Regions from separate parts of the Serratia marcescens subsp. marcescens ATCC 13880 genome, predicted to be linked through region 1. Evidence: predicted binding sites of a transcription regulator. Region 1 holds the regulator's gene; each other region holds the start of a gene.
What was found. The regulator Fur, encoded in region 1, represses iron uptake genes when iron is present. The targets are predictions, from matches to a motif close to ATAATAATGAGAACNACTATCAA.
Positions count from the first base shown of each region.

Region 2: the regulator Fur is predicted to act here: its motif matches at 1,589-1,611, upstream of sufA (Fe-S cluster assembly scaffold SufA).
Region 3: the regulator Fur is predicted to act here: its motif matches at 2,179-2,201, upstream of J0F90_RS15770 (isochorismate synthase).

Region 1 is NZ_CP071238.1:1,243,892-1,254,540, reverse strand. It holds gene J0F90_RS05865 (DUF3861 domain-containing protein) at 1-60, opposite strand, end outside; gene J0F90_RS05860 (PadR family transcriptional regulator) at 60-701, opposite strand; gene pgm (phosphoglucomutase (alpha-D-glucose-1,6-bisphosphate-dependent)) at 893-2,536, opposite strand; gene seqA (replication initiation negative regulator SeqA) at 2,614-3,156, opposite strand; gene ybfF (esterase) at 3,381-4,154, shown strand; gene ybfE (LexA regulated protein) at 4,411-4,698, shown strand; gene fldA (flavodoxin FldA) at 4,954-5,493, shown strand; gene fur (ferric iron uptake transcriptional regulator) at 5,823-6,269, shown strand; gene J0F90_RS05825 (beta-N-acetylhexosaminidase) at 6,521-9,178, opposite strand; gene chiQ (ChiQ/YbfN family lipoprotein) at 9,192-9,518, opposite strand; gene chiP (chitoporin ChiP) at 9,565-10,649, opposite strand, start outside.
Region 2 is NZ_CP071238.1:2,270,578-2,281,226, forward strand. It holds gene ydiJ (D-2-hydroxyglutarate dehydrogenase YdiJ) at 1-272, shown strand, start outside; gene menI (1,4-dihydroxy-2-naphthoyl-CoA hydrolase) at 269-685, shown strand; gene J0F90_RS10920 (hypothetical protein) at 731-1,135, opposite strand; gene sufA (Fe-S cluster assembly scaffold SufA) at 1,662-2,033, shown strand; gene sufB (Fe-S cluster assembly protein SufB) at 2,048-3,544, shown strand; gene sufC (Fe-S cluster assembly ATPase SufC) at 3,588-4,334, shown strand; gene sufD (Fe-S cluster assembly protein SufD) at 4,309-5,595, shown strand; gene sufS (cysteine desulfurase SufS) at 5,592-6,818, shown strand; gene sufE (cysteine desulfuration protein SufE) at 6,854-7,270, shown strand; gene J0F90_RS10955 (L,D-transpeptidase family protein) at 7,567-8,580, shown strand; gene J0F90_RS10960 (major outer membrane lipoprotein) at 8,723-8,959, opposite strand; gene pykF (pyruvate kinase PykF) at 9,268-10,649, opposite strand, start outside.
Region 3 is NZ_CP071238.1:3,285,499-3,296,147, reverse strand. It holds gene agp (bifunctional glucose-1-phosphatase/inositol phosphatase) at 1-1,192, shown strand, start outside; gene J0F90_RS15775 (4'-phosphopantetheinyl transferase family protein) at 1,354-2,046, shown strand; gene J0F90_RS15770 (isochorismate synthase) at 2,235-3,425, shown strand; gene dhbA (2,3-dihydro-2,3-dihydroxybenzoate dehydrogenase) at 3,529-4,287, shown strand; gene rarD (EamA family transporter RarD) at 4,289-5,167, opposite strand; gene alkB (DNA oxidative demethylase AlkB) at 5,307-5,954, shown strand; gene J0F90_RS15750 (LysR family transcriptional regulator) at 5,937-6,872, opposite strand; gene J0F90_RS15745 (serine-tRNA(Ala) deacylase AlaX) at 6,958-7,587, shown strand; gene J0F90_RS15740 (hypothetical protein) at 7,602-7,844, opposite strand; gene J0F90_RS15735 (glycosyltransferase family 2 protein) at 8,166-8,921, shown strand; gene J0F90_RS15730 (Na+/H+ antiporter) at 9,024-10,649, opposite strand, start outside.

The DNA.
Region 1 (10,649 bases):
GGGGTTGCCCTGGCGGTCGCTCAGGGCTTCAACGGTAATGTTAAAACGGTGGCCGGGCATCAGTTCTCCTCCTGCTGCGTGGGTTGAATGTGCATTTCGCTTTCGATCGCCGCCACGGCGGTCAGCAACGCGGCGTTGATGCGCTCCACCTGCTGCGGCGTGAGATCGGCGCGCATCACGTTGCCGCGCAGCAGGCTGCGCAGACGGTTCATGGCGTCGTAGATGCCTTCCGCCAGGTTGCCGTGCCGATGATGCTCGCGGCCGGCGCCCGCCAGACGCGCCAGAATGACGTCAACCACCTGTTGATGCTTTTGCAGCTCGCCCTCGCCCGCCGTGGTGATGCGGTAGCTTTTTCGGCCGTTGCCGGTGGTGAGCGGTTCGAGAAAATCCTGTTCTTCCAGCAGCGTCAGCGTGGGGTAAATCACCCCCGGGCTCGGCACATACAGGCCGGAAGAGGCTTCCTCGATCGCCTTGATCAATTCGTATCCGTGGCTGGGCTTGCGCGCCACCAGCGCCAGCAACACCAGGCGCAGATCGCCGTGTTCGAACAGACGATGACGCCCGCCCCGGCCGCCGCGCCCACCTCGGCCGTGCTCTTCGCCTTCGCCGCCGAAGTGATGACGCCCGCCGCGATGACGGCGCCCCTCTTCGCACGCATGAGGGTGGTGGTGATGCCGGTGTAAACCTAATCGATGAAACATAGGGTGATACCTCGCTTTAACAGTGAACATCAATACGAGGTTGTTTAGATATATCTAAACAGCGTCGATAACGCTAATCTAGATCGATATATCTAAATGCGCAAGCGCGTGCCGTGAAAAAGATATATCTAAATTGCAGACATAAAAAAAGCGCTGTAAAAACAGCGCTTTTTATCCATCAAGAAAAGCGATTACTTGGCGGAAGCCAGCACTTCGCTGACGATCTCGACCGCTTCGTGCTCAATCTTCTCGCGGTGTTCCGCCCCGAGGAAGCTCTCGCAGTAGATCTTGTAAGCCTCTTCGGTGCCGGAAGGACGGGCCGCGAACCAGCCGTTGTCGGTCATGACTTTCAGGCCGCCGATCGACGCGCCGTTGCCCGGCGCCGCGGTCAGACGTGCGGTGATCGGATCCCCGCCCAGCGTACTGGCCTTGACCATCTCCGGCGACAGCTTGGACAGCGCCGCTTTCTGCGCATGGGTTGCCGGCGCCTGGATACGGTTGTAGCTCGGCGCGCCGAAGCGCTTGGCCAGATCGTCATAATGATGCTGCGGGTTCTCACCGGTTACCGCGGTGATTTCAGCCGCCAGCAGGCACATGATGATGCCGTCTTTGTCGGTCGACCAAGGCTGGCCGTTGAAGCGCAGGAACGAGGCCCCGGCGCTCTCTTCACCGCCGAAGCCCAGGCTGCCGTCGAACAGGCCGTCCACGAACCATTTGAAACCGACCGGCACTTCCACCAGCTTGCGGCCCAGGTCAGCCACCACGCGGTCGATCATCGCGCTGGACACCAGCGTTTTACCTACCGCCACATCGGCGCCCCACTGCGGGCGATGTTGGAACAGGTAGTTGATGGCTACCGCCAGATAGTGGTTCGGGTTCATCAGGCCTTTCGGCGTGACGATGCCGTGGCGGTCGTAATCCGGATCGTTGGCGAACGCCAGATCGAATTTGTCGCGCAGCGCCAGCAGGCCGGCCATCGCCGACTCGGACGAGCAATCCATGCGGATGATGCCGTCGTGGTCCAGGTGCATGAAGCGGAAGGTCTGATCGATGGAGTCGTTCACCAGCGTCAGATCCAGCTTGTAGTGTTCCGCCACCCGCTGCCAATAGGCGATGCCGGAGCCGCCGAGCGGATCCACGCCCAGCTTCAGGCCGGCGCGTTGAATGGCCGGCATGTCGACCACGTCAACCAGCCCTTCGACATAAGGCTGCACCAAATCTTTGGCGTGCAGGTGGCCGCTGTTCCAGGCCTTGTCCAGCGACTGGCGCTGAACGCCTTTCAGCTGCTGCGCCAGCAGTTCGTTGGCGCGCTTTTCGATCACCGACGTCAGGTTGGTGTCAGCCGGGCCGCCGTTCGGCGGGTTGTATTTGATGCCGCCGTCTTCCGGCGGGTTGTGGGACGGCGTAATGACGATGCCGTCAGCCTGCGCGCCGCCGCGGCGGTTGTGGCACAGAATGGCGTGCGATACCGCCGGCGTTGGCGTGAAGCCGTTGTTTTCCTGCACGATCACATCGACGCCGTTGGCGGTCAGCACTTCCAGCACGGAAATAAAGGCCGGCTCGGACAGCGCATGGGTGTCTTTGCCCACGTAACACGGGCCGGTGGTGCCCTGCTGATGACGAACTTCGGCGATCGCCTGAGCGATGGCGAGGATGTGCGCCTCGTTGAAGCTGTGGCGCTGCGCGCTGCCGCGGTGGCCGGAAGTGCCAAACTTCACCGCATGTGCGGCATTGCCAGCTTCCGGTTGCAGCACATAGTACTGCGACGTCAGCTGGGCTACGTTGATCAGATCGCTTTGACGGGCGGGCTGCCCGGCACGTGGATTATTCGCCATCGACATATCTCCCTCATCCCTGTCGGTGACCGGGCAAATACGTCGCGCACGGCCATCATGACGGGCTGTTCGCTAAATTAGACGGTACCGCAAACTTTCTCGATCAGTTCCGCCGGGAACTGCATCGCCTGCATGATGTGTTCGATCATGCTGCGCTTGCGGCCGGTATTGGTATTGGTGATCACCCAGTAAGGGGTGCCCGGTACATGCTTCGGCTTGGTGTGCGTGCCGTTGGCCAGCAGGGTCTGCTGATCGCCGGCGAAATAGGTGCGGGTGCGGCCGGTCAACGCCTCGGTGGCGGCGGCGAAACCGGCGGCATCGAGGGTGTACAGCGTGGACAGCACCAGCATGAAACGGTTGACCGCTTTGTTCTGCTCGGCGTATTCATCCGACAGCAGCAGTTCACGCACGGCGCGTACGCGATCGCGCGGGCGCTGAACCGGCGCCGCTTTTTCCAGTTCGACGGACGGCGACGCACTGGCGGCAGGCAACGCGCGCACCGGCTGACCGGCGGTGAATTTCAACATGCGGCGTAAAATATCGGACGCGCTTTCACCGATGTGTTGCGTGTGGCTGGCAATATAACGGTAAAGCTCTTCGTCGACTTCAATAGTTTTCATCTTTATCCAATACTGTTTTTTCTACTTAGAACCTGAAGCCAGATCCTGCATTCAAGCCATGGGATTATAAGGTTAAAAGCGCTGGGGCGAACACAACAATGTGCCTCCGGACGGCAAATGCAGACTAATACCTATAGCCGGCACTGCCAAGCCCGCGCCGCGAAAATTCCGCATGATTCATCGTGCGATTCAATCATGATACCCTAATCTGAATCTCTCTCAGTATGAACTTCGCCATGAAATTACATTATCAACTGCTGGCCGCCGAGTCAGACGCGCTGCCGGTGCTGCTGATCCACGGCCTGTTCGGCAATCTCGACAACCTGGGCGTGCTGGCGCGCGATCTCCATAAACAGCACAGTGTGATCAAGGTCGATCTGCGCAACCACGGCCTCTCCCCGCGCGCCGACGACATGAACTACCCCGCCATGGCGCAGGATCTGCTGGCGCTGCTCGACGAACTGCAGCTGGAGAAAGCGATCGTCATCGGCCACTCGATGGGCGGCAAAGCGGCGATGGCGCTGACCGCCATCGCGCCCGAGCGCATCGCCAAGCTGATCGTCATCGACGTCGCGCCGGTGGATTACCAGACCCGACGTCATGACGAGATCTTCGCCGCGCTGAAGGCCGTCAGCGCCGCCGGCATCACCCAGCGCCAGGCGGCTGCCCAGTTGATGCGCGACTACCTGCAGGAAGAAGGCGTGATCCAGTTCCTGCTGAAGTCCTTCCATAACGGTGAATGGCGCTTCAACCTGCCGGTGCTGATCGAACGCTACGAAGACATCACCGGCTGGCAGGACGTCCCGGCCTGGCCACACCCGACCCTGTTCATTCGCGGCGGCCTGTCGCCGTACGTGCAGGACAGCTACCGTGCAGATATCGCCCGCCAGTTCCCGCAGGCCCGCGCGCACGTCGTCGCCGGCACCGGCCATTGGGTGCACGCCGAAAAACCGGAAGCGGTGCTGCGCGCCATCCACCGTTTCCTCGGCGAAGCCTGAAAAATACGTTAATCTGGCGAAAAAACGCGCTAAAGATAACGGCTTAGCGCGTTTAGCCCGCAGTTAGGCATTGTCGCCGCTCCATCTGCTGGGGTAATATGGCGCGCTATAATTTTGCCGCCGCGCCAGCGCGTTCGCGAACGCCGGTTCGGGGGTAAATTTGGGTTAGGGTTTATTGGCCCGAAGTGTGTTAATCGATGCCTCCGGAAGCGTGCGAGCGCTTTTTGATGCAAACTCCCTTGCAGTACCGCTACCTATGGCAAAAGAACAAACGGATCGCACGACGCTGGATCTGTTCGCAGATGAACGCCGTCCGGGGCGCCCGAAAACCAACCCGCTTTCCCGCGATGAACAGCTTAGAATCAATAAGCGCAATCAGTTACGGCGCGATAAAGTGCGCGGATTGCGGCGCGTAGAGCTGAAAATCAACGCGGATGCGGTGGACGCCCTGAACAAACTGGCGGAACAGCGCAACATCAGCCGCAGCGAACTCATCGAGCAGATGCTGTTGGCGCAACTGGCGGAAGAACAGCCGGAACATTGATCTCTTCGGCCGCACGCGCGGCGCGGCGTTAAGGACAACGCCGGATCGACCACGCTTTTCTTCATCCTTCGGCATCGCATAAATGCGATAAAACCCCGGCGCCACTTTCTGGCATGATACGCATTTACCGGTAAGAGACTGCGCCTGTCGGCGCCCGCCACCGTGGCGAAAGGCTCTTGTCATGGCATCATTTTAATCGGCGGCAGTGCCGGCGCCGAGTAATGCAATTAATTGAATTTAAAGGTTATACGCGATATGGCTACTGTAGGCATTTTCTTTGGCAGCGACACTGGCAATACCGAAAACATTGCCAAAATGATCCAGAAAATTCTTCAGAAACAGTTTGGCGACGATGTCTCAGAAGTGCATGACATCGCCAAAAGCAGCAAAGAAGACCTGGAAGGGTTCGATATCCTGCTGCTGGGTATCCCGACCTGGTACTACGGTGAAGCGCAGTGTGACTGGGATGATTTCTTCCCGACGCTGGAAGAAGTCGATTTCAACGGTAAACTGGTGGCGCTGTTCGGCTGCGGCGACCAGGAAGACTACGCGGAATATTTCTGTGACGCGATGGGCACCATCCGCGACATCATCGAACCGCGCGGCGCGGCCATCGTGGGCCACTGGCCGACCAAAGGCTACCACTTCGAAGCTTCCAAAGGCCTGGCGGACGACAACCACTTCATCGGTCTGGCGATCGACGAAGACCGTCAGCCGGAGCTGACCAATGAGCGCGTGGACGCCTGGGTCAAACAGATCGTCGAAGAGCTGAGCCTGGCCGATATCGTCGGCTAAACGCCGGTACTGGCGAAAGGTTGAACAAAGGCCCTGTAAAGTGCATAGTGTGCCGACAGGGCCGTCATCGGCAACAGGGATTGCTGCGATAGAAGCTACAGATTTGTAACTTCCCACCCCGTCACGGTAGACTGAGATATCGGTTTATCCCATCCATCAAGGCGTTGCATGCAAAACATGCAATAGTGCAATTATATCTTTGTTAACAACCGGCGGTTTCCATTTAGTACAACCGGTTCTATAATGAGACGCATTAACTCTTTGTGCCGACCGATGCCACAGGCGAGTACGCCTCAACTTGATTAGCATAGTAACAGGACTGAATTCGCATGACCGACAACAACATCGCATTGAAGAAGGCCGGCTTAAAAGTCACGCTTCCGCGACTCAAAATCCTGGAAGTACTGCAAAATCCGGAATGCCATCACGTCAGTGCGGAAGATTTGTACAAAAAACTGATTGATATGGGCGAAGAGATCGGCCTGGCGACGGTTTATCGCGTACTGAACCAGTTTGACGATGCGGGCATTGTGACACGTCACAATTTCGAAGGCGGCAAGTCCGTGTTCGAGCTGACCCAACAGCATCACCACGATCACCTGATTTGCCTGGACTGCGGCAAAGTGATCGAATTCAGTGATGAATCCATCGAAGTGCGCCAGCGTGATATCGCCAAGCAGCACGGCATCAAGCTCACCAACCACAGTCTGTACCTGTACGGCCACTGTGAAACCGGTGACTGCCGCGAAGACGAATCGCTGCACGACAAGAAATAAGCCTGACCGGCTATGAAAAACCGCCTCACATTGGGGCGGTTTTTTTATGCCCGCCGTACAACGGGCAAAAAAATCCCCGGACAAGCCGGGGGAAGATCATGTCATGAAATACTACAATTGCAGCGGCACTGCGACTCCACGTACTGCTCTCACTTCAACATCCGCCCCACGCCGGCACGCGCGGGGGCGAACGCATTCCCCCTTCATTATGATGCGGCCCGCCGCCAGAACCACGGGCCCCGGAGCCAGACCTAGACCTTCTCGGCGCGGCTGTAGCGTTTACCGTCCGGGCTGACCGAACGCACCTGCACGTCACCGGAGACCGCCGGCTTGGCCTTGGCGTCATAGCGCTGCCACTGCTTGCCGCCGTCGGTGGAATACTCGATGCCCAATCCCGGCAGCGCGATATTCGCTTCCAGCTTGCCGCCCGCCACGCGGGCGCCCGGCACCGGCAGACGATAAGCGACGCCGCCTTTGTCCAGCTTGGCCAGTTCACGTTGGCCCAGGATATTGGCGAAGCGCAGCCAGTCTTTCTCCAGCGCCTGGGTATCGACAAAGTGGGTTTCCCCGCCTTTGTATTCGCGGCCGGCGCGATAGTCCTGCTCCCAACCGGCGCGGTGCCAGGCGCGTTCCGCCACCGACAGCGCGCGCGGGAAGGTCATGTATTCCATCTGCGGATCGGTGCGCTGGGTTTCGCTCCACAGCTGAGCGGACAGACCGTAGGCACCCGGCCACGGCTTGTCGCTTTTGGCGTTGAAGTGGTTGCCGTCGCGGTCGACCGAGGTTTCCGCGTTCTGCGGCATGTTGTCCGGCGCGAAGCTGAACACCTTGCGTTCGTCGCTGAAGCGGGTGCCCCAGTAGTAACCGCGCTCGTCCGGATTCACCTCGTAAGGGAAGTCCATGTAGACGTAGTCCGGGTTGGAGACCACCACTTCATACCCTTTATTGGCCCAGTCGTTAACGCTGTCGAAACCGCCCCAATACAGGGTGTCCCAGAAGTTGACGCCCACGCGCGAGGTGGCGAACGCCTTCGAACTTTCGGCGTCTTTCAGACCGTCCTGCCAGGCCTGCATTCTGTCGATGCCGTGCGCCTTCACCAGCTTGCTGACCTCCTGGCCGAAGTAGCTCGGCAGGTGCTCCATGTCGGCCACCTTGCCTTCTTTGATCATCGTCTGGCACACCTGCGACTTGGCCCACGGCTTGTCTTCATTACTCTGGTCAATGATGCCTTTACCCGGTTCCGGTTTCGCCTTGTCGGTATAGCCTGCGCCCAGGCGGATGTTTTTCGCCTCATCGCCGCCAAAGTGCCAGGTTTTGATCGGCTGGCCGGCTTCTTTATGCATCTGGGCAATCTCGCCAATCACCTTGTCGACAAAGCGCTGGGAGGAATCCAGGCACGGGTTCAGGTAGCTCTGGCGGTTAAAGAACTGCACGGAGGTGGTGTTGGAGGTATCGGTCGGATCCACCAGACGGAATTCGTTGGCCTCCTGCTCTTTGCCGGCGGCATGCAGTTTCTTGTAGCGCGCTTCCATCGAAACCACCGCGGCGCGGGCGTGCGCCGGCATGTCGATCTCCGGGATCACCTCAATCTGGCGCGCCTGGGCATATTTGATGATGTCGATGTAGTCCTGACGGCTGAAGAAGCCGCCGTAGACGTCCGGCCCCTGGCCGTACTGCGGCAGCAGGCAGGTGGTTTCGCTCAGATCGTGGCAGCGCTGGCCGCCGACTTCCGTCAACTCCGGCAAACCGGGGATCTCGATGCGCCAGCCTTCGTCATCGCTCAGGTGGAAGTGGAATTTGTTGAGCTTGTAAGCCGCCATCTGATCCAGCAGGCGCAGCACCGCGTCCTTCTTATGGAAGTTACGCGCCACGTCGAGGAAAATGCCGCGATACGGGAAGCGCGGCGCATCGCTGGCGTCCAGCGTGGCGATCTTGCCGCTGCCGTCGCTCGGCACTAACGACAGGATCGACTGCAGCCCGTAGAACACCCCGGCCTGATCGAAGCCGATCACTCGCGCCTCTTTCTTGCCGATTTTCAGCTCATAGGCGCCCGATACCGCCATCGCGCCTTTAAACTTGCCCGGCTGGATATCGGTCTTGATCGGGTAACCGTTGGTCTGAACCGGCACGCCCAGCAGCGCGAAACGCTGGCTGACGACGTCCGCCGCCGGCTTGACCAGCGTGCTCAGATCCAGCGCCACCCCTTTGCGCAGGTCGGCGTCCTGTGCGTGGACCTTCACCTGCATCGGCGTCGGCACGATCTGGCCGCGCAGCGCGCCGGCGGGCAGCGTCTGCAGATCGGCATTGCTGACAAAGCGCGAAGCCGGCGTCATCAGAATGTTTTTGTCGTCCTTGGTGCGCTTCCACTGGTCGCCGGTGAACGGCGCCACAAACTGATCCAGGTTTTCGGTGTCGGTATTCGCCAGCATTTTCGGCTTGGCGTCGCCGGAGGTGGCATACCAACGCGGCAGGAAGTCGTTTCTGAACAGCTGCCAGTATTCGGCGACCACCGGGATTTCCACCGCCTTACCGGCCGGGAAACCGCTGAATTTGGCGGTCGGCTCCAACTTGTACAGATCGCCGGTCAGATGCGCGATCTTGAACTGGTCGTTGTCTACCCGCAGGGTCTGGCGCGGGCTGTGGAAATAGATGACCCAGTCTTTGCCGTCGATCGCCTGGCCGTCGTTGCTGAGGGTGAACAACACCCGGTTGCAAGAGGCCCAGTCGGCGCCCAGCGCCGCGCAATCCACGCCGTTTTCGCCGGCGCGGTTATCCAGCATTTTCACGTTCAGCTTCAGCTGGCTCAGCTGATCCACCAGCTGTTGATCGGCCATGGCGTTTCCCATGCCGCCCAGGAATCCCATCGTTGCCGTCAAGGCGGCAAGCGCGCTCAGTTTGAATGCGTTCATCTTCTCATCCTTCTTAATTATTGTTATCGCGAATTTCTTGCCACAGCTTGCCGCACTTGGCGTCATAAGCCTGACCGTTACCGCTGTGAACCGCCATAATGCAGTTCTGATAATCCATCACCCGCACCGTTTCCTGCTCAGCAAACTGCTGGTGCTGTTTTTCTTGTTTCAGCACGTTCAGCACCGACTTGCAGGGCTGCAGACGCTCCGGCGAACCTTCGGCGGTGTTGATGCAGGCGCTGTAAGCCTGCTTCAATTTGGCGTCTTCCGGCGGCGCGGCGGGTTGCGCACAGGCGCTCAAGGCCGCGGCGGCCGCCAGCATCAGCATGATTTTTTTCATCGTTGAATTCCCTTAACTGCCCCCGGCGGCGAGGCCGGGGAACGCATCAGAAGATGGTGAATGGCGCGATGACCATGAACTTGACGTCTTTCTCGTCCTGGAAGATGTTGCCGTAACCGCCGCCCCAGCTCGGGATGTTGGTGTGGTTGTCATACTGGGTGTAGTGCAGCTTGATCAGGGTGCCCTTGGCGCGCCCTTCCTGGATGGTGTACATCGCGTCCAGGCTCCAGGCGCTCTCTTTCAGGCGCTGGCTCTGATCGTAGATCGGGTTGGTGCTCGGCTTGGCGTCCCAGGCGTACACGTAGGAGCCGCCGACCGCCATGCCCGGCAGGTTCCAGTTGCTGAGGTCGTACATCACGCCGGCGTACACCGCTTTCTCGCCGTTGGCGTTAAAGTCGGAGCGGTTGTCCCACCACACGTCCAGACGGCCGTTGGATGAGGCGTAGGTCGGGGTCATGCGCTGCAGGAAGAAGCCCTGGTTGCCTTCCGCCTTGACCATGGTGCCTTCCAGACGCCAGTTGAACTGCCCGGTGGTGTAACCGAAGGTCAGCGCCTGCAGCCAGGCCAGACCGTCGTAGATGCTGTTCGGATCGTTCTTGTCGCTGATGCGGTCTTCCGCGCCGTAGAACTGGTAACTGGTGGTCAGCGGGTTGCCCAGCAGATCGAATTTGTAAGACGCCTTGGTGAAGTACTGATTCACGTAACCCTGGGCTTGGCCGAAAGCGGCTTCCAGCACCAGATCGTTTTTGAAATCGTACTTGGCGCCCAGCGAGTGCAGATAGGAGACGCGGGTTTTCTTATCATTCTGGCGGAAGTCGTCCACCTCGATATGCCACGGCGCCTTGTATTTGTCGGCCCACATGTAGGAGAAGCTCAACGCGCCGGCATCGCCGTAGTCGAACTTGGCGCCGGCCTCGGCGCCCTGATAGGTGCCCGGCATAAAGCTCCAGTGCGGCGCCAGCAGGGTTTGGCCGCTCGGCTGAATGTAGCCGGCGCGCGCCCAGACCGGGCCGTATTTGAATTTGGCGGCGGCTTTGTACAGGCTGATACCGCCTTTGTCACCGGAGTAGTCTTCGTCGTAGGTACGGTTCTTCGAGGAGAACGCAATTTCGTTCGGGTGACCGCTGGCGC
Region 2 (10,649 bases), 1.0 Mb from region 1:
GCCAACAGTGGGCGGCGATCTTCGCCCGCTTCGGCGCCAAACTGGAGAACGTCAGCGTCGGCTGCTGCGGCATGGCGGGCACTTACGGCCATGAAGCCAAGAACCTGCAAAACTCGCTCGGCATTTATGAGCTATCATGGCATCCGACGCTACAGCGTTTGCCGCGGCAGCGCTGCCTGGCGACCGGCTATTCCTGCCGCAGCCAGGTGAAACGCATCGAGGGCAATGGCGTGCGCCACCCATTACAGGCACTTCTGGAGATGATTGAGTGAAATTGTGGAAACGTGAAACGTCGCTGGAGCAGCTGAACCGCGCCGGTGACGGCTGCATGGTCAGCCATGTGGGCATCGAGTTTACCCAGCTGGGCGAGGATTTCCTCGAGGCCACCATGCCGGTCGATGGCCGCACCCGGCAGCCGTTCGGGCTGTTGCACGGCGGGGCGTCGGTGGTGCTGGCGGAATCGATGGGATCGATGGCCGGTTACCTGTGCAGTGAGGGCGAGCAGAAAGTGGTGGGGCTGGAGATCAACGCCAACCACCTGCGCGCGGTGTTCGATGGCCAGGTGCGCGGGGTGTGCCGCGCGCTGCACGTTGGCCGCCGTCATCAGGTATGGCAAATCGAGATCTTCGACGCGCGCGATCGGCTGTGCTGCACTTCGCGTCTGACCACGGCGGTCATCGACTGATCCCCGCCGGTTTCCGCAGGCGCTCGGCCTGCGGAGCCTTTCGCTTTACAGCTGAAACGGCACGCGTTTGACGAAGTCCTTCTGAAACGCGTTCGCCTTCTCCCAGGTGCCTTCCATTGCGTATTTTTGGCAGATCAGCGTCAGCGTATGGCGCGCGAAGTGGTAACTTTGCACCCGAAACAGCTGGCAACGCTGCGGATTGTTGATCTCGACGATCAGCCGGTTGTGCAGCTTGCTGAGCGCGTGCAGGTAGCTGTCGTCGTCGCCGTTCTCCAGACACAGATTGGCCATGGTAAGGCTGACGCTGTTGTACCGCTTCAGGTGGTCGATATTGCATTCCGGGCGCCGTAGCGCCGCTTCGGCCATGTAAAAGTCCACCGTGGCGTCGCGCACGCTGAATTTGTAGTCATCAATCTTGCCCAGCAACCATGCGTTGATCGAAAGAGTCATTGGCTTCGCGCTCAAATTACAATTGAATGATAATCATTATCATATAAACTGCCGCGTTGCCGATCAATCCCCGGCGTGGCGTTTTTTCATCGCGTGAGGTGTAAAAGGCTACCGACGACCCAACTTGAGCCTGAGCGACTAAACTTTAACCTGAGGGCGCGCGCTTGCACTGCGCCACGAAATGCCGATAAACGCACATTTACGACAGACAGAATGCAGAAATAGGTATTTTCTATGAATGTTTAGATCGGCAATGCACCGCGGCGCTGTAACGCTGACGGGCCACCGGGGAGTGCGGTACGGTGATGCAGGATAAAGAACAAATTCATAGGGATAGCATGCACACCTTGCCGCCGGACGCCGCAAGCCGCCACGGATGTCCCGCTGGCTTGCCGCACGCCGCAGCGAAAAACCGCGCTCGCGGCGGATACCCCCGCAAAACAAACGGTTGAAGTGATAATCGTTATCACTAACATATAAGCAACCCAGATTGGCTGTGGCCAAACACGAGTGTGAGGTAGACCCTATGCAAACGGAAAATGTCGGCACTTTTTCTCTGGATGAAAATGTCTGGCAAGGCATTTCGCTCAGCGACAGCGCCGTACGACAAATAACCAAACTGATGCAGCAGGATCCGCAGGTGAAAGGGCTGCAGCTAGGGGTGAAACAATCCGGCTGCGCCGGCTTTGCCTATGTGCTGGATCTGACCCGCGAACCCGCCGATGACGATCTGCTGTTTGAGCGCGACGGCGCCAAACTCTACGTGCCGCTGAAGGCCATGCCGTTCATCGATGGCACCACGGTAGATTACGTCCGCGAAGGGCTGAATCAGATATTCAAATTCAACAACCCTAAAGCTCAGCATGCCTGCGGGTGCGGCGAGAGCTTTGGCGTTTGAGCGATGCAATCAACATGACACGAAGCAATGTAGAAATGCCTAATGAAGTGCAGGCTTGGGTCAGCGAAGGTCGCTACAAAGAAGGTTTCTTCACCCAGCTGGCAACCGATGAGTTGGCCAAAGGCATCAACGAAGAGGTGGTGCGCGCCATCTCGGCCAAGCGCAACGAACCCGAGTGGATGCTGGAATTCCGCCTCGAAGCCTACCGCGCCTGGCTGCAGATGGAGGAGCCGCACTGGCTGAAGGCCAATTACGAACGTCTGAACTACCAGGACTACAGTTACTATTCGGCGCCGTCCTGCGGCAGCTGCGACGATGCTTGCGGTTCGCAACCCGGCGCCGAGCAGCAACCGGGCGCGGCGACGGAAAAAGATTACCTGACCAGCGAAGTGGAGCTGGCGTTCAACCAGCTCGGCGTACCGGTGCGCGAGGGCAGCGAGGTGGCGGTGGACGCCATCTTCGACTCGGTCTCGGTCGCCACCACCTACCGTGAAAAACTGGCGGAGAGCGGGGTGATCTTCTGCTCGTTCGGCGAAGCGATCCAGGAATACCCGGATCTGGTGCGTCAGTACCTGGGGCGCGTAGTGCCGTCCAACGATAACTTCTTCGCTGCGCTGAACGCCGCGGTGGCCTCCGACGGCACCTTCGTCTATGTGCCGAAAGGCGTGCGCTGCCCGATGGAGCTGTCGACCTATTTCCGCATCAACGCCGCCAAAACCGGCCAGTTCGAGCGCACCATCCTGATCGCCGACGAAGGCAGCTACGTCAGCTATATCGAAGGCTGTTCCGCCCCGGTGCGCGACAGCTACCAGCTGCACGCGGCGGTGGTGGAAGTGATCCTGCATAAAGACGCCGAAGTGAAATACTCGACGGTGCAGAACTGGTTCTCCGGCGGCGAGAGCAAGGGCGGTATCCTCAACTTTGTCACCAAGCGCGCGCTGTGCGAAGGCGCCGGTTCGAAAATGTCCTGGACCCAGTCGGAAACCGGCTCGGCCATCACCTGGAAATACCCGAGCGTGATTTTGCAGGGCGACAACTCGATCGGCGAATTCTTCTCGGTGGCGCTGACCAGCGGCCATCAGCAGGCGGATACCGGCACCAAGATGATCCACATCGGCAAAAACACCAAGTCGACCATCATCGCCAAAGGCATCTCCGCCGGCCACAGCGAGAACACCTATCGCGGCCTGGTGAAAATCCTGCCGGGGGCGGAAAACGCCCGTAATTTTACCCAGTGCGACTCGATGCTGATCGGGCCGGACAGCGGCGCCCACACGTTCCCTTACGTTGAAGCGCGCAACAACAGCGCGCAGCTGGAGCACGAAGCCACCACCTCGAAGATCGGCGATGACCAGCTGTTCTACTGCCTGCAGCGCGGCATCAGCGAGGATGACGCCATTTCGATGATCGTCAACGGTTTCTGCAAGGACGTTTTCTCCGAGCTGCCGCTGGAGTTCGCCGTCGAGGCGCAAAAACTTCTGGCCATCAGCCTGGAACACAGCGTGGGTTAATCGCCGCATTTTTAGCGCCGTCGGCGCTATCTGAGGACACAGCATGTTAAGCATCAAGAATTTGAAAGTCAGCGTGGAAGGCAACGAAATCCTCAAGGGATTGGATCTGGAGATCAAACCGGGCGAAGTGCACGCCATCATGGGGCCGAACGGCTCGGGCAAGAGCACGCTGTCCGCCACGTTGGCCGGGCGTGAAGAATATGAAGTGACCGAAGGGGAAGTCACCTTCAAAGGCAAGGATCTGCTGGAGCTGGATCCGGAAGATCGCGCGGGCGAGGGCGTGTTTCTGGCCTTCCAGTACCCGGTGGAGATCCCCGGCGTCAGCAACCACTTCTTCCTGCAGACATCGGTCAACGCGGTGCGCAAATACCGCGAACAGGAGCCACTGGATCGCTTTGACTTCGCCGATTTCATCGAAGAGAAAATCGCGCTGCTGGACATGCCGGCCGATCTGTTGACCCGTTCGGTCAACGTCGGCTTCTCCGGCGGCGAGAAAAAACGCAACGACATTCTGCAGATGGCGGCGCTGGAACCGGATTTGTGCATTCTCGATGAAACCGACTCCGGCCTGGACATCGATGCGCTCAAGATCGTCGCCAACGGCGTCAACTCGCTGCGGGACGGCAAGCGCGCCTTTATCATCGTTACCCACTACCAGCGCATTCTGGACTATATCCAGCCGGATTACGTACACGTACTGTCGCAGGGGCGCATCGTCAAATCCGGTGATTTCTCGCTGGTGAAACAGTTGGAGGAGCAGGGCTATGGCTGGCTTACCGACCAACAGTAATTCAAACGCGCTGCAGCAGCTGTATCGCCTGTTCGAAGGCCGCGGCGGCGAGCGTTCGCCGCATGCGCTGGCGCACTGGCAGCAGGCGCTGCGCCTCGGCTGGCCGACGCGCAAGCATGAAAACTGGAAATACACGCCGCTGGAGAGCCTGCTGGAGCAGCAATTCCTCGAACCGCAGCCCGCCCCGGTGAGCGCAGAGCAGCTCGATGCGCTGGCGCTCGGCATCGATGCCTGTCGGCTGGTGTTTATCGACGGCCGCTACAGCGCCGCGCTGAGCGATGGCGACTTGAGCGATTACCAGTTCGAGTTGACCGCCTATGGCACGCCTCAGGCGTTGCCGGAGCCGATCCAGCCGGAGATTTTTCTGCACCTGACCGAAAGCCTGGCGCAGGAAACCAGCCTGATTCGCTTGCCGGCCGGCAAGATCCCTGCACGCCCGCTGTATCTGCTGCACATCAGCAGCGGACGCGGCGCAGCCGGGGAAGTGAACACCGTGCATCACCGCCATCATCTGGAGATCGGGCGCGGGGCTGAGGCGGAAGTGATCGAACACTACGTCAGCCTGGGCGAGGCCGCGCACTTCACCGGCGCGCGCCTGACCGCCAATGTGGCGGACAACGCCGGGCTGTTGCACTGCAAGCTGGCGTTTGAGAGCCAGCCAAGCTACCACTTTGCCCACAACGATCTGGTTATCGGCCGCGACGCGCGGGTGAAAAGCGACAGCTTCCTGCTGGGCGCCGGCCTGACGCGGCACAACACCAGCGCGCAGTTGAACGGCGAAGGCGCGAATCTGGTGATCAACAGCCTGGTGCTGCCGGTGGGCAAAGAGATCTGCGACACCCGCACCTATCTGGAGCACAATAAGGGCTATTGCGAAAGCCGGCAGCTGCATAAAACCGTGGTCAGCGATCGCGGCAAGGCGGTGTTCAACGGCATGATCAAAGTGGCCAAGCACGCGATCAAAACCGACGGCCAGATGACCAACCATAACCTGCTGTTGGGCAAGGTGGCAGAAGTGGATACCAAGCCGCAGCTGGAGATCTACGCAGACGACGTCAAGTGCAGCCACGGCGCCACCGTGGGGCGCATCGATGAAGAGCAGCTGTTCTATCTGCAGTCGCGCGGCATCGACAAGCACGCGGCGCAGCAGATGATCATCTTCGCCTTCGCCGCCGAGCTGACCGAAGGCATCGCCAACGACACCATCCGGGAACGGGTGCTGGCTCGCATCGCCCAGCGCCTGCCGGGGGAGGCTGCATGAGTTATCCGATTGAACGCGTACGCGGCGATTTCCCGCTGTTGGCGCGTGAGGTGAACGGCCAACCGCTGGCCTATCTCGACAGCGCCGCCAGCGCGCAGAAACCGCAGGCGGTGATCGACCGTGAGCTGGAGTTCTACCGCCACGGTTATGCGGCGGTGCATCGCGGCATCCACACCCTGAGCGCCGAGGCGACTCAGCAGATGGAAGCGGTGCGGGAACAGGCGGCGCGCTTTATCAATGCCGCCTCGGCGGAAGAGATGGTGTTCGTCAAGGGCACCACCGAAGGCATCAACCTGGTGGCCAACAGCTTTGGCCGCCACCTGCTGCAGCCGGGCGATGCAATTCTCATCACCGAGATGGAGCACCACGCCAACATCGTGCCGTGGCAGATGCTGGCGCAAGAGCGTGGGTTGCAGCTGCGGGTGTGGCCGCTGCAGCCGGACGGCACGCTGGATCTGGCGCGGTTGCCGGAACTGGTCGACGCGTCCTGCAAACTGCTGGCGCTGACCGAGGTCTCCAACGTGCTGGGCACCGTCAACCCGGTGCGCGACATCATCGCCCGCGCCAGAACCCTGGCGCCGGATCTGACGGTGCTGGTGGACGGCGCGCAGGCGGTGATGCACCAGCGCGTCGATGTCCAGGCGCTGGACTGCGATTTCTACGTGTTTTCCGGCCATAAGCTGTATGGCCCTTCCGGCATCGGCATGCTGTATGGCCGCCAGGCGTTGTTGCAGCAGATGCCGCCGTGGGAAGGGGGCGGCTCGATGATCCGGCAGGTCAGCCTGACGGCGGGCACCACCTTCGCCGATCCGCCGTGGCGCTTCGAGGCCGGTTCGCCGAACACCGCCGGCATCATGGGGCTGGGCGCGGCGTTTGATTACGTCGAAGCTTTGAGCCTGAATGCGATCCACGATTATGAACAGTCGCTGATGCATTACGCGCTCGAGGCGCTCAAGCAGGTGCCGACGCTGAAAATCTATGGTCCGGCGCATCGCGCCGGGGTGATCGCCTTTAATTTGGGGGAACACCACGCCTATGACGTCGGCAGCTTCCTCGATCAGTACGGTATCGCCATTCGCACCGGCCATCACTGCGCGATGCCGCTGATGGCGTTTTATCAGGTGCCGAGCATGTGCCGCGCTTCGCTGGCGTTATATAATACCCGCGAAGAGGTGGACCGGCTGGTGGCCGGGCTGCAACGCATTCATCAGCTATTAGGTTAGGCCGGGGCGCGTCCCCGGCGTACAAAAGGATCCCCATGGCGAATTTGCCGGACAAAGATAAATTGGTGCGTAATTTCTCCCGCTGTCTGAACTGGGAGGAGAAATACCTGTACGTGATTGAACTCGGCGCCAAATTGCCGCCGCTGGACGAGGCCGAGCGGCAGGCCGGCAACCTGATCTCCGGCTGTCAGAGCCAGGTGTGGATCGTGATGCGTCGCGATGAGCAGGGGCAGGTCGAGTTTCACGGCGACAGCGACGCGGCGATCGTCAAAGGGCTGCTGGCGGTGGTGTTCATTCTTTATCGTCAATTGACGCCGCAGCAGATCGTCGATCTCGATGTGCGGCCGTTTTTCACCGAGCTGGCGCTCAGCCAACATCTGACGCCTTCGCGCTCACAAGGGCTGGAGGCGATGATCCGCGCCATTCGCAGTAAAGCGGCGCAGCTGGCCTGACCCATAACGCCCTTATCCTCAAGACTCATTGATATCTTCGCTTTGTCAATGAGTCTTTACAATTCACGGTTTTCCCCCGAACAACGCGCCCAATTCAGTGATATTTCAGCAGCTTATCTGTTGACGTTTCGTTGACAATCAATGACGGCGATTACGTTATAACGTGTTGATTTTTAGAGGACTTATTGCCTTTGATACCAGCGTTGCTAGTATTAATCAGGTATTGTCTGATTTACCCACCACCAGGCGCTCGTTAGCCTTGTGGGCGAACCGTCATAAAAAATATAGGGATGATAATGAAACGTGCGTTGAGTTTAATGGGCATGGTCTTCGCCACCGTATTGGCCGGCACGCAGGCCGCCAGTGCGACCGAGTACCCGCTGCCGCCGCCGGACAGCCGTCTGATCGGCGAAAACACCACTTATACCGTGCCAAACGACGGCCGCCCGCTGGAAGCCATCGCCGCTGACTACAAGATCGGTCTGCTGGGCATGCTGGAAGCCAACCCGGGCACTGACCCGTTCCTGCCCAAGCCGGGTACGGTGCTGACCATTCCGACCCAAATGCTGCTGCCTGACACCAAGCGTGAAGGGATCATCGTCAACCTGGCCGAACTGCGCCTTTATTACTACCCGAAAGGCGAGAACAAAGTGATTGTCTATCCGATCGGCATCGGCCAGACCGGGATGCACACGCCGCTGGAGGTGACCTCCATCAGCCAGAAGATCCCTAATCCGACCTGGACGCCCACCGCCAACATCCGCAAGCGCTATCAATCCCAGGGCGTGACGTTGCCTGCGGTGGTGCCGGCCGGCCCTGAAAACCCGATGGGGCTGTTCGCCCTGCGTCTGGCGATGGGGCGCGGTGAATACCTGATCCACGGCACCAACGCCAACTTCGGTATCGGCATGCGCGTCAGCTCCGGCTGCATTCGTCTGCGTCCGACGGACATCGAGGCGCTGTTCAACATGGTGCCGCGCGGCACGCGGGTGCAAGTGATCAACGATCCGGTGAAGATTTCCGTCGAGCCGGACGGCAAACGCTATGTGGAAGTGCACCAGCCGCTGTCGCGGGTAGAAAGTGATGATCCGCAGACCATGCCGATCGCGTTGTCTAAAGCGGAGAAAGCCTTTGCGGCCGATGGGCAAACCGATCGCGCCGTATTCGATAGCGCGGTTGTACGCCGTTCTGGCATGCCGGTGCTGGTCAACGTAGGGGAGAGCCCGTCGGCGGTGAGTTTGACGCCTGCAGCGGCTCCTGCGGCGAATAAGAGCCCATTCAAGGCAGCGCCAATCAGTTCGGTGAACTAAGTTTGCAGGATTGAGCGGTCGAAGAGGGGTTCAGCGTGCTGAACCTCTTTTTTTTGCTTGCCGTGCAGGCAACATCCAGTGCTGACGGACAGACAAAAAAAACGGCGCACAATGTGCGCCGTTTTCAATAACCAAAGCTATCTTACTTTTTGTAAGCGTGAGCTTGGTTGTCCAGACGCTGGTTAGCGCGTGCTGCGTCGTCTTTAGCAGCTTGAACGTCAGAACGCATTGCGTTCACGTCGTTGCTCAGCTGATCAACTTTAGCGTTCAGAGTCTGAACGTCAGAAGACAGTTGATCGATTTTAGCGTTGCTAGAGCAGCCAGCCAGCAGAGTGGAACCCAGGATTACCGCGCCCAGTACCAGTTTAGTACGATTCATTATAACACCCTCTAGATTGAGTTAATCTCCATGTAGCGTTACAAGTATTACACAAACTTTTTTCGAAAGAGAATAATTTTTTAGTGTTGAGGTGCTTTATTTTGATCGTTCGCTCAAACTTGCATCTGGTTTTACAAATTAGTTAAAAAAACGAGGGAAAACAGCCGGCTTCCATGGGACTACTCCGATTCTTTATTAGCTAAATAATGAGCGGATCGCGGTTGCGTTTTGAGAAAAATAGTTTACTGCTGATAAAAAAAACGCCGCAAAGCGGCGTTTTGATCAAGACAATTATGTCACGTTTTATATTACAGCACGTGTACCGAGGCCGTGTTGGTGGTGCCGCTCGGCACCAGCGCGCCGGAAACCATCACCACGACGTCGCCTTTCTGCGCCAGGCCGCTGGCCAGGGCGGCTTCTTTACCGATGCGGTAGAAGTCGTCAGTAGAGGCGATTTCCTTGACCATCTGCGGAATGACGCCTTTGCTCAGCACCAGCTGATGCGCGGTAGTTTCATTGGTGGTCAGCGCCAGGATCACCGCGTTCGGGAAGTATTTACGCACGGATTTCGCCGATTTGCCGCCGCTGGTGGCGACCACGATCAGCGGCGCGTCCAGTTTCTCGGCGGTTTCAACCGCGCCGCGGCACACCGCTTCGGTGATGCGCAGCTTGCGGCGATCGTTCAGGGAGTCGATGCGGCTAGGCATCACGCGATCGGTGCGCTCGCAGATGGTCGCCATGATGTTGACCGCTTCCAGCGGGTATTTGCCCTTGGCGCTCTCGCCGGACAGCATGACGGCATCGGTGCCGTCCAGGATGGCGTTGGCGACGTCGCCGGCTTCCGCGCGGGTAGGGCGCGGGTTTTTGATCATGGAATCGAGCATCTGGGTGGCGGTGATGACCACTTTACGCGCGCGGTTGCATTTTTCGATCATCATCTTCTGGGCGAAGATCACTTCTTCTACCGGGATCTCGACGCCCAGATCGCCACGGGCAACCATGATGCCATCGGACGCTTCGAGGATTTCGTCGAAGTTGTTCAGGCCTTCCTGGTTTTCGATCTTGGAGATGATCTGGATCTGCTCGCCGCCGTGGGCTTTCAGGTGCTCGCGGATCTCCAGCACGTCGGAGCGTTTGCGGATAAAGGACGCCGCCACGAAGTCGACGCCTTGCTCGCAGCCGAAGATCAGGTCGCGTTTGTCTTTTTCGGCCAGCGCAGGCAGCTGGATGGACACGCCCGGCAGGTTGACGCCCTTGTTCTCGCCCAGGTCGCCGTTGTTCAGCACCTTGCAAATGACTTCGTTCTCGGTCACGTTGGTGACTTCCATGCCGATCAGGCCGTCGTCAACCAGCACGGTGTTGCCGATCTTCAGGTCGGCGGCGAAGCCGGCGTAGGTGACCGCTACGCGATCGCTGTTGCCGATCACGCTCTGGTCGGTGGTGAAGGTGAAGGTTTGGCCGGCGACCAGCGAGGCGTCTTTACCGCCTTCCAGTTTCATGGTGCGAATTTCCGGGCCTTTGGTATCCAGCAGGATGCCGGCGTTGATACCGGTTTTCGCCATCACGGCGCGCATGTTCTTGATGCGGTTGCCGTGCTCTTCATAGTCGCCGTGAGAGAAGTTGAGACGCATCACGTTCATGCCCGCATTAAGCAGGTTGGTCAGCATTTCTTCCGATTCGGTTTTTGGAC
Region 3 (10,649 bases), 2.0 Mb from region 1:
ATTCACCGGGAACGCGCTGGCGGACGCCGGCGGTTATCAACTGGAACAGGTGCTGGTGATGAGCCGCCATAACCTGCGCGCGCCGCTGGCCAACAACGGCAGCGTGCTGGCGCAGTCCACGCCGAAGGCCTGGCCGGTCTGGGAAACGCCGGGCGGCCAGTTGACCACCAAGGGCGGGGTGCTGGAAGTGTATATGGGACACTATTTCAACGCCTGGCTGAAGCAGACCGGCCTGTTGCCGCAAGAGGGCTGCCCGACCGCCGGCAGCGTGTACGTCTACGCCAACAGCCTGCAGCGCACGGTGGCCACCGCGCAGTTCTTCAGCAACGGCGCGTTCCCCGGCTGCGACGTCAGCGTGCACCATCAGGACAAGATGGGCGAGATGGATCCGACCTTCAACCCGATCATCACCGATACCAGCGAAGCCTTCAACCAGCAGGCGCTGGCGGCGATGAACGCCGCGCTGGGCTCGCTGAAGCTGGACGCCTCTTACCAACAGCTGGCGAAGATCATCGACTACAAGGATTCCGCCGCCTGCAAGACCGACAAACACTGCGACCTGACCAAAGAAGCCAGCGTGATGAGCGCGGTGCCGGGCAAAGAGCCGGGCGTCTCCGGCCCGCTGCGGGTGGGCAACTCGCTGGTGGACGCCTTTATGCTGCAGTATTACGAAGGTTTCCCGATGAAAGAGGTGGCCTGGGGCAAAATCGCCACCCCGCAGCAGTGGAAGCAGCTGGCGCAGTTGAAAGACGGCTATCAGGATTCGCTGTTCACCTCGCCGGTGGTGGCGCAGAACGTCGCCAAACCGCTGCTGACCTACATCAACAACGCGCTGCTCGGCGAGCGCAAACCGGACGCGCCGAAGCTGACGGTGCTGGTCGGCCACGACTCCAATATCGCCTCGCTGCTGTCGGCCATGCAGTTCCAGCCGTATCAGCTGCCGCAGCAGTACGAGAAAACGCCGATAGGCGGCAAACTGGTGTTCCAGCGCTGGCGCGACGCGCAAAACAACCGTGAATTGCTGAAGATTGAGTACGTCTATCAGTCCACCGAACAGCTGCGCAAGGCGACGCCGCTGACGCTGCAAACCCCGCCGCAGCGCGTGACGCTGGCGCTGAAAGGCTGCCCGATCGACAAGGACGGTTTCTGTGCCTGGAGCGATTTCGAAAAGACCATGAAAGGCATCTTGTAATGCCCAGCCTCTCTCCCGATCGCGGGGGAGAGGCCTCTCCCCATCCCGGCTAACGTGCCGCCGTACGAGCCTTAACGCCATTTATTTTGCCCAGGGTCATTGTTGCAGGCGGTTTCGGGGGCTAACATCATCAGCCTGCCTGCTTATCATGGATATCGCCGTTGCCCACTTTTATCCGCAATATCGAATTTTTCACGCCGGACGGCTATCCGGGCCAGGTGGCGCGCTGCCATTTTGCGCTGGCGGAGTATCGCGACGAGAGTTTTCCCGAGGCGGGCTTTGCGCTGCCGGACCATCTGGCGCGCGCGGTGCCGAAACGCCGCGCGGAGTATTTGGCCGGGCGTGTTCTCGCGCGCCAGCTATTGGCGCCGCTCGGTTTTGCCGATTTCACCCTGACGCGCGGCGAAGATCGCGCGCCGCAGTGGCCGCCGGGCATCGCCGGGGCGCTGAGCCATAATTCGGATACCGCGCTGTGCGCCGTACACCGCGAGAGCGGGCTGGGCGGCGTTGGGTTGGATGTGGAGACGCTGCTCTCCGACGTGCGGGCGGAGGAGCTGTGGGGGGCGATCGTTTCGGCGGGGGAGCGCGAGGCGTTGCTGCGCGAAACGCTGCCGTTCAACGAGCTGCTGACGCTGACGTTTTCCGCCAAAGAGAGCCTGTTCAAGGCGCTTTATCCGCAGGTGCGCTGTTACTTCGATTTTCTCGATGCGCGCATGGTCGCCGTGGATACGCAGCGGCAGACGTTCGTATTAGCGTTGCTTAAGACCTTGACGCCAAATTGCCCCGCCGGCCGCCGGTTCAGCGGGCATTTTTGGCGCGAAGGTGACGATGTCACGACCTTTATTTTTTGCTAAAATACAATAATAACAGTGTGTTATTTCTTGCTGCGCCGTAACGTGGATTTGCCGCAGCGAGCGGAAAGATTCATTCATCGGAGATTGACCCTCGGTGGGGAATCGGTGTAATTTATCCTCCTTTTACAGCTAATGATAATTATTCGCATAAACATTATCATTGGTGAGGCGCAACAAAGGAGTGGTCTGTGGCGACACTGACGACAGAAAACCAAACCTTCCCCGGGTTTGCGTACGCCGAACAATCGACCTTTTTGTACCGGTCCGAATTCCGTTCCCTCTCCGCCAGCGGCGTGTTCGAACGGATTGAGACGCCGGCGTTCGGCGGCGAGCGGGAAGGCAGCGCGCTGGCGCAGCATATTCGCCAGGCGCTGGCGCGAGCCAACGCCGCCGGCCAGGAGACGCCGGTGGTGGTGGGCGCCATTCCGTTCGACACGCGCCGGCCTTCCTGCCTGTATGTGCCTGAAAGTTACGAGTTTGTCGCCAACGACAGCTTTACCCGCGCCGCGCGCCCGATGCTGCAACAGCCGCATCGCCTGGCCGCCTGCACCAGCATTCCGGACGAGCCGCGCTTCAAGCACGCGGTGGCGGAAGCGGTCAGCCGCTTTAAACAAGGCAAGCTGGACAAGGCGGTGCTGTCGCGCATCCTCGACATCGAGCTTGAGCAGCCGGTGGCGGGCCACCAGATCCTCAATAACCTGATGGTGCAGAACCCGACCGGTTACCACTTTTCCCTGCCGCTGGCCGATGGCGGCGTATTGATCGGCGCCAGCCCGGAACTGCTGATCCGCAAGCAGGGCGGCGAGATCCACACCAACCCGCTGGCGGGTTCGGCGCGCCGTCAGGACGATCCGCAGCAGGATCGCCTCGGCAGCGAGCGCCTGATGCGCTCGACCAAAGACAAATACGAACACAAGCTGGTGATCGACGACATCCGTCGGCACCTGGCACCGCTGTGCGCCAGCCTGAGCGTGCCCAGCGGCCCGTCGCTGCTCAGTACCGGCACCATGTGGCATTTGTCCACCCGCATTCGCGGCGAGCTGCTGAACCCGAATCTCAACGTGATGCAACTGGCCTGCCTGCTGCATCCGACGCCGGCGCTGTGCGGCTTCCCGACCGAGAGCGCCCGCCAGCTGATCGCCGATCTGGAACCGCACGATCGCGGCCTGTTCAGCGGCATCGTCGGCTGGTGCGACGCCAACGGCGACGGCGAGTGGGCGATCGTCATCCGCAGCGGCCTGCTGCGCGGCAACCGGGTGCGGCTGTTCGCCGGCGCGGGGATCGTCGCCGCCTCGACGCCGCAGTCCGAGTGGCTGGAAACCGCCGCCAAACTGGGCACCATGCTCAACGCTTTCGGCCTGAACAGCGGCGCGCTGTAGGGCCACTTTTGCGGCGCAGCGCGCGCCGCATCCTATCCTTTTCGCAGGAGACAACGATGAACAACAACATGACCCGGCTGTGCGCCCGGATGGCGGTGCGCGCATGAGCATTCAGATGGATTTCACCGGCAAACGCGTGTGGGTGACCGGCGCGGCGCGCGGCATCGGCGAGCAGATCGCCCGGCATTTTTTGACGCAGGGCGCCGAGGTGGTGGGGTTTGACCGCGAGTTCGCCAACCCGGATTTGCCTTACCCTTGCGTGACGCTGGACATCAGCCGGCCGGAGCAGGTGGAGGCGGTGTGCCGCCAACAGCTGGCGGAAAACCCGCAACTGGACGTGTTGGTCAACGCCGCCGGCATTCTGCGCATGGGCAATACCGAAGATCTGAGCGTGGATGACTGGCACCAGTGCATCAACGTCAACGCCTCGGGGGCGTTTTACCTGTTCCGCGCCGTGCTGCCGCACTTCAAGGCGCAGCGCAGCGGGGCGATCGTCAGCATCGGCTCCAACGCCGCGCACGTGCCGCGCGCGCAGATGGCGGCCTACTGCGCCTCCAAGGCGGCGTTGACCAGCCTGAACCACTGCGTGGGGCTGGAGATGGCGCCGTTCGGCGTGCGGTGCAATCTGGTGTCGCCGGGCTCGACCGACACCCCGATGCAGCGCGGCATGTGGCAGACCGATGATGCGCAGCAACGCACCATCGCCGGCTTCCCCGAGATGTTCAAGCTGGGGATCCCGCTGGGCAAAATCGCGCGTCCGGACGAGATCGCCAACGCGGTGTTGTTCCTGGCCTCCGACTTGGCCAGCCACATCACCATGCAGGACATTGTGATCGACGGCGGCGCGACGCTGGCCGCCTGAGTCAGACCCGCTGGCGGCGCAGCAGGTGCCGCGCGCCTTCCGCCGCCAGCAGCAGCACCGCCAGCCAGATCGCCAGATAGGTCGGCCATTCGCTTTGGCCGATGCTTTCGCCGAGCAGCAGCGCGACGATCACCAGCAGCACCGGTTCCACATAGCTCAGCAGGCCGAACAGGCTGAACGGCAGCAGGCGGCTGGCGAGGATGTAACACACCAATGCCACGGCGCTGATGACGCCGAGCAGCGGAATGCGCCAATACAGCTCGGCATTGATCGGCAACGCCGCTGCGCCGCCGTCGCCGAAGGCGAACCAGGCCGCCGCCGGCAGCATCAGCGCCAGCTCGCACCACAGCCCGCCGAGATTGTCGGTGCCGAAACGCCGCCGCAAAATAAAGTAGAGCGGATAACCCAGCGCCACCACCAGCGTCGGCCACGACACGCCGCCCGCCTGATACAGCTCATTGCCTACCCCCACCATGGCGCATGCCACCGCCAGCTTTTGCAGCAGCGACAGCCGGTCGCGGTAGATCAAACGGCCCGCCAGCACCATGGTCAGCGGCAGCAGAAAATAACCGAGCGATACGTCGAGCGCCTTGCCGTGCAGCGGCGCCCACAGGAACAGCCATAGCTGCACCCCCAGCAGCGCCGAGGTGAGCAGCAGGCCCAGCAGGCGCCGCGGCCGTTGGCCGATCCAGGCCAGCGTGTCGCCCACCTTGCGCCAATCGCCGGACAGCGCCATGAACAGCGTCAGGAACGGCAGCGTCAGCAGCGTGCGCCAGCCGTAGACCTGCTCGCCGTTCAGCGGGGTGAGGGTAGAGGTGAAGTAATACATCGCGCCGAACAAGATGGAGGCGACGACTGAAAGAGTGATGCCCTTAATCACACGCGTTCCTGGTGAGTGATTGATTTTATGGCGGCTACTGTAGAGAAATTTGCCGCTAACGACAATGGCGCCGCCGGGCGCTGGACAATCGGCGGCGGCGGGTTACAATGGATACTGTGTATTCATACAGGCTTTGGCGATGACAATCGATCTTTTTGAAGACGCGCTGCCGCCGCCGTGGCGCGAAGAGATCGCCCCCGGCGCGGTGGTGATGCACGGCTTTGTGCGCGATCACGGGCCGGAACTGCTGGCGGCGGTGCAGGGCGTGGTGGCCCAGGTGCCGTGGCGGCATTTGACCACCCCCGGCGGGCACGTGATGTCGGTGGCGATGAGCTGGTGCGGCAACGGCTGGACCAGCGACAGCCGGGGCTACCGCTATTCGGAACGCGACGCGCGCAGTGGCAAACGCTGGCCGGCCATTCCGCCGATCCTGATGGCGCTGGCGGACGAAGCTGCGCAGCAGGCGGGCTTCGGCCCCTTCGTGCCGGATTCCTGCCTGATGAACCGTTACGATCCGGGCAGCAAGCTGTCGCTGCATCAGGATAAAGACGAACACGACTTCGGCGCGCCGATCGTCTCGGTGTCGCTCGGGCTGCCGGCGGTGTTTCAGTTCGGCGGCCTGCAACGCAGCGACCGGGCGCGGCGCATTCCGCTGGCGCACGGCGATGTGGTGGTGTGGGGCGGCCCATCGCGGCTCTGTTTTCACGGCATCCTGCCGGTCAAGGAAGGCTACCACTCGCTGGTGGGGCCGCACCGCATCAACATCACGCTACGCAAGGCGCTTTAACTGCGGCTCCTGCGCCAGGCAGGCGACGAGATAGTCGATAAACACCCGCAGTTTGGGCGGCAGATACTGGTTGGGCGCATAGAGCAACCACAGGCCGCCGTGATAGCTGCTGAGGAAATCCCATTCCGGCAACACCTGCACGATCTCGCCGTCGTCGAGCGCCTGGCGGGCGGTAAAGTACGGCAGGCTGCCGATGCCGATATGCCGTTTCACCGCGTCCAGCCGCACGCCGGTGTGGTTGGCGGCGTAGCGGCCGCGCACGCTGACCGTCACCGTTTTGCCGCTGCGGCGGAATTTCCATTGCGCGTCGCTCGGCGTTTCTCCCAGATAGATGCAGCTGTGCGCCGCCAGATCGTGCGGGTGCAGCGGCGTGCCGTGTTGCGCCAGGTAGTGCGGCGTGGCGCACAGCAGATGGTCTATTCTCATCAACTGGCGGCCGACCAATCCGGGCGACGGGCGATCGGTAATGCGCAGCGCCAGATCGACCCGATCGTCGATCAAATCCATGTAACGATCTTCCAGCCGCAGCCTCACGTCCACCTTCGGGTAGCGGCGCAGGAACTCCGGCATGTGCGGATGCAGCACGAAGCGGCCCACCGCTTTGGGTACGCTGACGCTGACCAGCCCTTCGGGCTCCGCGGCGCCGCGCCCGCCGATCGCCATGACCGCGTCGGCCGCCGCCAGCAGGGTGCGGCAGTGCGCAAACGCCTCTTCGCCGCTTTCGCTCAGCCGCAGTTTGCGGGTGGTGCGGTGCAGCAGCTGCAGCGCCAGCGCCTGCTCGAGCTTCGCCACGCTGCGGCTGACGGCGGAAGGCGAAGCGCCCAGCTTGCGGGCGGCGGCGGAAAAACTGCCGCTCTCTACCACCTGAACGAAAACGGCCATTTCGGCCAACAGCGCGTAAGAAAGATTTGTGCTCATGACGCAAAGGTCCATTGTGATGGCGGCGGATTATGCTCCGATTATGACATGAATATAATGGCTCTTCGAACCGAGGAGAAAAATGATGACCGAACGACGTTATTACTACAGCGACGATTTACAGGGCCAGGCGCAGGTGTTGAGCTGTGCGCCGGCCGAGGCGGTCGCTTACGCCGTGGAGCTGGACGCCACGCTGTTCCACCCGCAGGGCGGCGGCCAGCCGTCCGATGTGGGGTCGTTAGGCGGCGTCACCGTGCTGCGGGTGCAGCAGCAGGGGGATACCGTGGTGCACTTTACCGCCGCGCCGCTGCCGAACGGGCCGGTTACGATGCAAATCGATGAAGCGCAGCGCTGGCTGCACGCCCGCTGGCACTCCGCTGGGCATCTGATCGGCTGGTTGGGCGAAACCCGGGGCTGGCGGCCGGTCAAGGCTCATCATTGGCCGGGTGAAGGGCGCATCACTTTCGCGCCGGGGCCGGATGCGCAGACGATAGAAGCGGATTTTTTGCAGGCGGAGCTGGCGCGCTTGATCGCCGCCGATCTGCCGCGCCGCCAGCAGGCGGTGGACGGTTTGCGCCAGGTCGGTTTCGGCGAGCTGCCCGCCTACGGCTGTGGCGGCACCCATGTCGCCACGCTGGGCGAGGTGGGCGCGATCGCGATTACCGGCCTAAAGATGAAGAAAGGGCAGTTGAACGTGCAATATGAGCTGGGTTGAATGAGGGGGGCGGCTCAGCGCCCGGCCTGCCGCAGCTGGGTGCAGAACGCGCATTGGCATCCCGCTACCGGCACCGCCGCGCAACTGCCGATGCTCACCGGCTGGGCGTCCATGGCGTGAAAGCCGTAAAACAGATTTTCGATGTTTTGTTCCGCCGCCCGCGCCTGCTCCGGGCGCGGTTCGGGCACTTTCGACTGAAACGCTGCGGCCTTGCCGGCCAGCAGGCTGAGAAACAACAGCGACAGCTGGATTTTCATCGTCGTCTTCCCTTTACTTGTTTTTTGATACGTTATAACAAAACCAAGGCGCCGCCAAGCGCCGCGCTCGCGCTCGGCGCCCGCCAGCGCGTGAGCCGGTGCGGTGAACGCCCGTGTTTAATCCGCCTTTCTCTTTGATTTAATTGAAATTGATGAAATAGTCAGATGCCATCATCCAGGGCATGACAGGGCAGCCAATATTCTAAATACTTAATCGAAGAGGCGCTCGGGGCAGGAGAAGCGCTTTGGGAGCGCGCTTTTGCACGGCGCGTCCGCCGTTTTTGGCATGGACTGCATTTTCTCAGTGTCGTGGAATGTAAAATGGATTTTTGTAACCGGATTTCCGTGTGTTTATTGACGTTTAATTCATCGCGCCTGCTGCGTGACGTGTTGCAACCTGTGGCGGCGTTCGCCGATGAAATCATCGTGGTGGATTCGGGCAGTACTGACGGCACGTTGGCCATTTGCGACGACTTCAATATCAAGCCTCTTTATCACCCGTTTGAAACCCATGGCCGGCAAATGAATTACGCCATATCCCGCGCGCGGCATGACTGGGTTTTGTGCCTGGACAGCGATGAGATCATGGATGATGAAGCGGTCGACGCGATGCGGCTTTTCAAGCGCACCCCAGGCCCTGACAAAAACAACGCCTATCGCATTCGTCGCGATTGGTTTGTGTTGGGACAGGCGGTCAGAACGCTTTATCCCGTCTCGTCACCGGATTACCCCATTCGCTTTTTTCATCGCCAGGTGGTGAAGTTCAATGATGCGCCGGTAGATGATGCGGCGGAAGGGGGCGCATCCACCTTGATACTGGCCGGGCACGTTAAACACGACACTTTTTTCTCAATCGAGGAAGTGTTTGCCAAGCTGAACAGCTATACGGCGCGCGTGGTGAAATACAAGGCGATAAGGCCATCGATTCTCCGGGGGGTGATTAGCGCCATCGGCGCATTTTTCAAGTGGTACATTTTCAGCGGCGCCTGGAAAGCGGGCCGGGTCGGGGCCGTGACCGGCGTTTATGCGGTGTTCTACAGCTTTTTGAAGTATTTCAAGGCGTGGTACCACAGATAGCCGAACGACGGGCGTGGCGTGAGCACTCGTTCGATTGCGGCGCGCGATTGCGGCGGCGACCGCGCGCCGAAGGCGGGGGGCGAACCGCCTTCATCTCCTCGTTTAAACGCTGTCTTCAGCGATCAGCACCTCAGTGATATCAATGCGATGCAGCAGCTTTCTCTGTTTCTCATGGCTGATTTTCTTCATGCGGCGCAGCCGGTACAGCTCTTCTCTTTCCGCGTGCAACGAGGCTAAGTACAGCTGCTTTTCCAGCCGCTTCAGCGCCACGATATTCTTAACGTCTTCTTTGGTCAGAATTTTACGTTGCAGCACGTCCAGCATCCGCCGCGTCGTTTCTTCAATCAGCTCCGGCGTGGCGTCGTCCGGCGGGGCGACGAGCAGCTTTTCCTTGGTTTCGTTGACGGCCTTGGTCGCCGCGCTCGCCAAGGCTTCTGAAACGGAGAAAGCCTCTTCCTGATCTTCTTCCGGCGGCAGATTGCCGCGCAACAGGAAGGGCAGCGTGACGATGCCGACGACGATCGACAGCAGGATGACCCCCGAGGCGATAAACACCAGTTGATACCGCCCCGGGAATGGCGAGCCATCCAATAAAAACAGCGGAATTGACAGCACGCCCGCCAGGGTCACCGCCCCTCGCACCCCGGCAAAGGCGGCGACGAACAGATCGCGCGTGCTGAATTTCGAAAATAACAGCGGATCTTTGCGCATCAGGGTCGCGCTGCCGACCTTCATCAGCCACAGCCAAATCAAACGCACGGCGATCAAACTAAAATAGATGATCACCACGTAAGCCAGCAGCGTCTCCAGGCTGATGGAATGATCGATACCGGTTTGCGCCACGGTGAAGTTCAAGATGCCCGGCAGCTGCAGCCCAAGCAGAATAAACACCATGCCGTTAAACACGAACTCGAGCATTTCCCAAATATTATTGGTGCGTAAACGCACCAGCGGCATGCTGCGATTCACTTTGGATTGGCCAATCATCATGCCGGCGCTGACGGCGGCCAGGATGCCGGATACGCCGATTCTTTCCGCAATCAGATAGCAGGAAAAGGGCAGTAACAGCGAGAAAATAATCTGAGTGGCGGAATCGTTATACATCCATTTATGGATGAACTTAACCATTTGATTATAGAGAAAAACAATAATGATTCCGCACAGCACCCCACCAATCGATACCTGCAGAAAGGTCAGAAAGGCGCTCTCCAGGGTAAACGCCATCGCGCCGAGCGCGACAGCGATAGAGAAGTTGAGGGAAACCAAACCGGAGGCGTCGTTCATCAACGCCTCCCCTTCGATCACTCTCATCACGGGTTTGGGCATGCGTCCTTTACCGACGATGCCGGACAGCGCCACGGCGTCCGTTGGCGACAGAACGGCGGCCAGGGCAAATGCGGCGGCGAGGGGGATTGACGGGAGCAGGAAGTGAATCAGATAACCCACCCCGACGACCGTGATGATCACCAGCACCAGGGCCAGACAAAGGATTTCTCTGCCGTAATGGATGAACTCTTGCGCCGGCGTTTTCCAACCGTCGGCGAACAGCAGCGGGGGAATAAACAGCATCAAGAAAAGCTCGGGATTGAAGTCGATATGCAATCCAAACTGCGGCCAGGCCAACACGGCGCCAACGATGATTTGCATCAGCGGAAGCGGGATCTGGAAGGGCAAGATGCGCGTCACGACGCCGGACAACGAGACGGTGAGCAATAAGATCAATATGGT